DNA from 2 places in the Roseibium algae genome. Region 1 is predicted to be linked to the other one. Evidence: predicted binding sites of a transcription regulator. Region 1 holds the regulator's gene; the other holds the start of a gene.

What was found. The regulator LexA, encoded in region 1, represses DNA repair genes until DNA is damaged. The targets are predictions, from matches to a motif close to TGTTCNNNNTGTGTTCNG.
Region 2: a site for LexA is predicted at 1,744-1,761, ahead of V6575_RS12975 (YifB family Mg chelatase-like AAA ATPase). Genes of this name have one in related genera too.

The regions. Positions count from the first base shown of each region.
Region 1 covers NZ_JBAKIA010000005.1:62,646-66,064, reverse strand. Annotated here, with positions in the region: gene V6575_RS09270 (ComEC/Rec2 family competence protein) at 1-1,607, shown strand, start outside; gene lexA (transcriptional repressor LexA) at 1,764-2,477, opposite strand; gene V6575_RS09260 (TRAP transporter substrate-binding protein) at 3,115-3,419, shown strand, end outside.
Region 2 covers NZ_JBAKIA010000007.1:164,995-168,413, reverse strand. Annotated here, with positions in the region: gene polA (DNA polymerase I) at 1-1,283, shown strand, start outside; gene V6575_RS12980 (BrnA antitoxin family protein) at 1,301-1,540, opposite strand; gene V6575_RS12975 (YifB family Mg chelatase-like AAA ATPase) at 1,816-3,342, shown strand.

The DNA of each region.
Region 1 (3,419 bases):
CCGGTCTTGCCCATGTGCTTGCGATTTCCGGGTTGCATATGGCGCTTTTTGCTGGCGGAGCCTATGCAGCCATCTTGCTCGTCCTGAGTTTTTGGGAAGCAATAGCCTTACGATGGCCTTCTCATAAACTTGCTGCCTGTGTGGCTCTTTTGGCAGCGATTTTTTATCTCGGCATTTCGGGAGGGTCTTTGGCCACACAACGATCCTTTGTGATGATCGGGCTGGTTTTTCTCGGGCTGATTGTTTCGCGAAAGGGGCTGACCCTCCACAGTGTAGCCCTGGCTGGGCTTCTGCTGTTGATACTTGCCCCTGAGCGATTGCTCCATCCAGGATTCCAGATGTCGTTTGCTGCCGTGATTTGTCTTGTGGCCGTCTATGAAACTTGGAGAACCAGCTCGGCAGGACGTGGCGTTCAAGCCTTGTCTATGCGCCCCAGGTTCTGGTCGCGTATCGGTTGGCAGACCATGTTGTTCTGGGGCGGGTTGACGGCGACTGCTCTGGTCGCAGGTTTGGCAACAGGGGTGATCGGTGTTCATCATTTTGGCCGGATCGCTCCCATGGGTGTCATCGGAAACCTGCTGGGCATGCCTGTGTTCACGCTGCTGATCATGCCGATGGGAGTTCTCGCTCTGGTCTTGATGCCCTTTGGCCTGGCCAGCTTGCCGCTTCAGGTGATGTCCGCCGGGTTAGATGTCCTGCTTGGCTTTGCTGAATGGACAGCAAACCTGGATATTGGGCAGGATCATGTGTCACCGCCCGGTGCCAATGTCACCTTGCTCCTGATGGCCGCTTTGTTCCTTGGTGTTCTGGCGCGCGGCTGGATCAGATTGGGCGCATTGCCTTTGGGTATTATAGCGGGCGCATTTCTTGTGTTTGACCGTCCGCCGGACATTCAGATCTCTGAAAAGGGCGCGATCATCGCAGCAAGAGGAGCCGATGGGATCTTGCGTTTCAGCGCAAAGCGGGCAGGGTTTGAGACAGACATATGGCTGCAGCGGGAAGGGTTGCCAGAGGATGCCTTTTCGGTCCAGAAAATGGGCACGCCTCAGCGCAGGTGTGACCCCTATGGCTGCGTCTATCTGGCTTATGCGCCCATGAGGACTGGTTCCCTAATGGCATCTGACAGGACCGGGAGCCTTGTTTACAAGCCTGTGCCCATACGCATTGCGATGCCTCAGAAGGCCGAGGCACTGGCGATGGATTGCATCGAAGCAGATATCATTGTGACCGAGCTGACAGTTCCAAAAGACTGTGATGTCAGTCTGGTTATCGGTGCTGCTGAACGGCGCGCGCACGGTGCCCTCTCACTTTGGCTGGAAGCAGCAGATTGGCCTGCGTCCAATGACCGATCTGTTGGAGGGGGCAACGGCAAATCGCAATTGACCAACAAAGAGCCGACTGAAAACTGGCTTCTGGGCTTTACCAGCAGCGTAATGAACTTGGTGTTTGGCAAGACGAGCAGAATGGTTCCTGCATCAAATGTTAATAAGGATCATGCTGCCGCTTCAGACAGTGTTAGCGTAAAAACTCCGCCCAAAACTGTCATAACAAAGTGGCTGAGTGCGAAAACCCGCCCGCCACGCCCTTGGCATAGGCCACGTCCCTGATGCTGGCCACATTCTGAAGGACACCTCATGCCTCCAAAATTTCGCACCATTGAGCAGCCCTGGAATCAGCAACAGACCACAGCTTGGTTGTTGCCTGGTTAAACGCCTGCCCATCAAAGTATCATCGCGCACTTGCAAATATAAAAGATGCAGATGTCAGTACTTGCGAAACAATGCAGACAGCCGACCCTGAACCTTAACGCGGCCTGGCCCAAAAATGCGGGTTTCATAAGCTGGATTGGCGGCCTCCAATGCAATGGAAGCACCTTTTTTACGGAGGCGTTTCAGTGTTGCCTCTTCATCGTCAACAAGGGCCACGACAATGTCGCCACTCTCGGCAGTTTCCGTACGTCGGATCAAAACCGTGTCTCCATCCAGAATCCCGGCCTCGATCATGGAATCTCCTCGCACTTCCAGCGCGTAATGTTCGCCCTTGCCAACGAGCTCAGGCGGAACGGTGATCGAGTGGCTGTGGGTCTGGATCGCCTCAATGGGAACACCTGCTGCAATGCGTCCCATCACAGGTATTTCGATGCCAGTAGCTTCCGCTATGGGGGAGGGCGCAGGTGCCGCTGCAGTCTTGCCAAGAGATCCTTCGATGACCTCAGGTGAAAAACTGCCGCGCGGCGGGGGAGAACCCAGACCGGGGGAAATTGATTCGGGCAGACGAATAACCTCCATCGCCCGTGCCCTGTTGGGCAGGCGACGAATAAATCCGCGTTCTTCCAGCGCCGTGATGAGCCGATGAATACCGGACTTTGAGCGAAGGTCGAGGGCATCCTTCATTTCATCAAAGGAAGGTGGAACCCCGGTTTCCTTCAATTTTTCTTGGATGAACATCAGCAGTTCATATTGCTTGCGCGTGAGCATCGTCAACTTCTCCAATGCGAACCGGCTGGGTACAAATCATGAACGTACCATAGCTGTTCTCACTGTGTTCCACAAGCCTTAATGTTCTGTTTCTGTCCCATGCAGCTTTAGAGTTGAATCACAGTAAGTTTCTGGCCTTTGAGTTCTTATGGGCCATGTACTGATGCCTATAAGTTCAATTGAATTTCGTGCATGCTTAAAAGTCGACTTCAGCTGATGCTTTTATCCCGGTGGCTGTTGTCTGATTGCGGATCCTGTTTGTTTCGGTGTTTGAAAATCTGAGCAAAGTCATGCAGATCGCAGAAGCCGAGATTTTAAAGATATTTCTTTTCTTCGTTCTAAAATCAACAAACGTGATGCGTATCGTCAGGTGATTAGGTTTTGACGAAGGTGAGTTTTGGAGGGCTTTGCTTTCACCTATCGCTGTTGGCTAGGAGTTTTCAACATCATCAAAACGAACCTGACTGCTGTTCTGGGTGCCAGAAGTAAGGCGGGTTCGGTCTCGATCTGCAGTGATAAAAAACAATTGTCTGATCAAAAATCTTTCTAATTTGACCGCCGCCTTTCAGACAAGGGAGACTTTCAGGGCGAAAAAGCGCGGGCAACGCGCACGCTCCCGACCTAAGAGGATCTTCAAATGTTTTCCAAATTCGCCACAACTGCGGCAATGATATTGGCGTTGACCGCATCGTCGGCTCATGCAGAGACTTGGCGCATGGCCACCAAGATGCCGGTCGACAGTCCCGAAGGCCAAGTCTTTCAAAAGTTTGCTGACCTGACCAAGGAATATACCGACGGCAAGTTGACCATTCAGGTGTTTCCGAACGAGCAGCTCGGCAAGGAAGATGCGGTTCTGGAACAATTGCAAGCCGGCATCGTCAATATCTATGCCGAGGGCTACAGCTACATGAAAAAATGGGCGCCGGAGTTGTCCTGGACGTC
Region 2 (3,419 bases), on a different contig from region 1:
TACGCCTTTGGCAGGTGCTGAAGCCAAGGTTGGCAAGCGAACGCATGGCAACCGTCTATGAAAAGCTTGAACGGCCAATGGTGCCGGTTCTGGCGCGGATGGAAAAACGCGGCATCTCGGTTGATCGGCAGATGCTATCCCGGCTATCCGGCGACTTTGCCCAGGGCATGGCAGGGCTGGAAGATGAAATCTATCAGCTGGCCGGCGAGCGCTTCAACATCGGCTCGCCCAAGCAGCTTGGCGACATTCTGTTCGGCAAGATGAACCTTCCAGGTGGCAAGAAAACCAAGACCGGTGCGTGGTCAACGTCGGCCTCCGTTCTGGATGATCTGGCTGTGGAGGGTCACGAATTACCGTCCCGCATCGTATCATGGCGTCAGCTCTCCAAGCTCAAATCCACCTATTCCGATGCACTTCCGGGACGTATTCACCCGGATACGAAGCGGGTTCACACGTCCTATTCTCTGGCGGCAACGACCACCGGGCGTCTCTCGTCGTCTGAGCCAAACCTGCAGAACATTCCGGTGCGGACAGAAGAGGGCCGAAAAATCCGACAGGCCTTTGTCGCAGCGACCGGCCACAAGCTGATTTCTGCCGATTACAGCCAGATCGAATTGCGTGTGCTCGCCCATATGGCGGACATTCCACAGCTGAAAAAAGCCTTTGAGGACGGTCTCGATATTCACGCGATGACCGCAAGTGAGATGTTCGGTGTGCCGATTGAAGGCATGGATCCGATGATCCGCCGACAGGCCAAGGCCATCAACTTCGGTATCATCTACGGTATTTCAGCCTTTGGCCTTGCCAACCAGCTTGGTATCGGACGCGGTGAGGCAAGCGCTTACATCAAGACCTATTTCGAACGCTTTCCGGGCATCAAGGACTATATGGAAGCAATCAAAAAAGACGTTCACGCCAACGGATATGTCAGCACCATTTTCGGACGCAAGGCGCATTATCCGGAAGTGAACACCAAGAACCCGAACATGCGCGCCTTTTACGAGCGGGCCGCCATCAACGCCCCGATCCAGGGCTCAGCCGCCGATATCCTGCGCCGCGCCATGGTGCGGATGGAAGACCGGCTAGATGCCTCAAAGCTCGATGCGCAGATGCTGTTGCAGGTCCACGATGAACTGATCTTCGAAGTGCCCGGGTCCCAGGTTGATGCGACTATTTCACTCGTTCGCGAGGTCATGGAAAAAGCCTGTGAGCCTGTGCTCCAACTCTCCGTGCCCCTTCAGGTCGACGCCAGAGCTGCGGACAATTGGGACGAGGCGCATTAAAGTTTCGAGCAGGCTGGTTATTCCAGCCCGGCAGCTTTGCGCAGAGCCGTGTTGATGCGCGCCTGCCAACCGGGACCGCCTTCCTGAAAAAATGCCAGGACCTCATTGTCGAGACGAATAGAGACGGATTCCTTGCCCACGGGCATGGACAGAGTGTTTGATTTTGGAGCTTCTGCAACGGGCTTGGTGGTCGCGGATTTAAACAAGGCCTCAGCACGGTCAATGGCACTTGTGGTACGGCGCGGCGGGTAAGCCATGGATTCAATTCCAATCATTTTGGGATGAAGTCTTGAGCATACCCGGAATGCCGCTAGGTGAAAGCGAGAAATCAGCAACATTGCAAAATACTCCCATGAGATAGCGCTCCAAATGCAAAATCACCGGTTTGACAGCCATATATCAACGCCCAAACCCGATTTTTGGCTGATTTAAAACAACACCACTCCGTGCTCTTTGGTCATGTTCTATTTATGTTCTTGCCTCACTCATGTAAGTGCTTTAGCATCATATGCAATCAAGGGTGGAGTTAGCCATGGTCAGCCGTGTCACAACGGTCGCTTTTCAAGGCATTGAAGCATTGCCTGTCGACGTCCAGGTGCAAGTCGGTCCGGGGATGGTTGCCTTCACAGTGGTTGGCCTGCCGGACAAGGCGGTTGGCGAAAGTCGCGAACGTGTCCGCGCCGCATTGCATGCCTCAGGCCTGGCGTTGCCAGCCAAGCGCGTCACCGTCAATCTCGCACCCGCAGATCTGCCCAAGGAAGGATCCCACTACGACCTTCCAATCGCCCTCGGGGTCATGGCAGCGATTGGCGCCATTCCTGCTGACATGCTCGCAGGCTATGCGGTACTCGGGGAATTGGGGCTTGATGGTATGTTGGCTCCAGTTGCGGGTGTCCTTCCTGCAGCTATGGGGGCCAATGCACTGGGCAAAGGCTTAATCTGTCCCGCCGCCAGCGGTGCGGAAGCAGCATGGGCGGACGCAGACATGGACATTTTGGCTCCCGTCTCCCTGATCCAGCTCGCCAATCATTTTAAAGGCACACAGGTTCTGTCTCGCCCAGCGCCAAGACTTCAAAATGCTCCCAATTCCCTGCCGGATCTCAGCGAAGTCAAGGGACAAGAGACCGCCAAACGCGCGCTAGAGATCTCGGCAGCTGGCGGGCATAACCTCCTCATGTGCGGCCCTCCAGGGGCGGGGAAGTCCATGCTGGCAAGCCGACTGCCGTCGATCCTCCCGCCCTTGCGCCCGCGCGAACTGCTGGAAGTCTCGATGATTGCCTCACTGGCAGGAGAGTTGGCCGACGGCCGACTGACAGATCGCCGTCCGTTTCGCGCGCCGCATCATTCTGCCTCCATGGCAGCTCTCGTCGGCGGCGGCATAAAAGCAAAGCCGGGAGAAGTCTCGCTGGCGCACAACGGCGTGCTGTTCCTTGACGAACTTCCCGAATTCAATCCCCAGGTGCTGGATAGTCTGCGCCAGCCACTGGAGAGCGGCCAAGCTGTGATCGCCCGCGCAAACCACCGGGTGTCTTATCCGGCCAGGATCCAGCTGATTGCGGCCATGAACCCGTGTCGCTGTGGATATGCAGGCGAACCCGGACATCAATGCAAGCGCGGCGCAAGGTGTGCGACAGATTATCAAGCCCGTGTCTCGGGACCGCTTCTGGATCGGATTGATCTGAGAATTGATGTGCCTGCGGTCACCGCCGCCGACCTGATCACGCCGGGAACCTCGGAAAGCTCAGCGATCGTGGCTGAACGTGTGAGCAAAGCACGTGATATTCAGCGGGAGCGATTTGTTGAATGCGGGATAAACGCACTGACCAACGCGGAAGCCCCCGCCTCGGTGATTGAGACAATTGCTGCCCCTGATGCCGCTGGACTGCAGTTTCTACACGAGGCTGCCCACAGTCTGGCATTGAGCGCCCGTGGCTATCATCGGGTCATGAAGCTCGCGCGGACCCTGGCTGATCTCGACGGGCTAAGCACAGTCGGACGGGTCCACCTTGCCGAGGCTCTGAGTTATCGCGGTCAGGACCTGTCACGACAGGCTGCCTGATGTTTGCCCGACCTTGAATATTGCAAACCAATCCTCAAAAGAAACGGTTTCTCAAAGCTTATCAAACATAGTGGTGC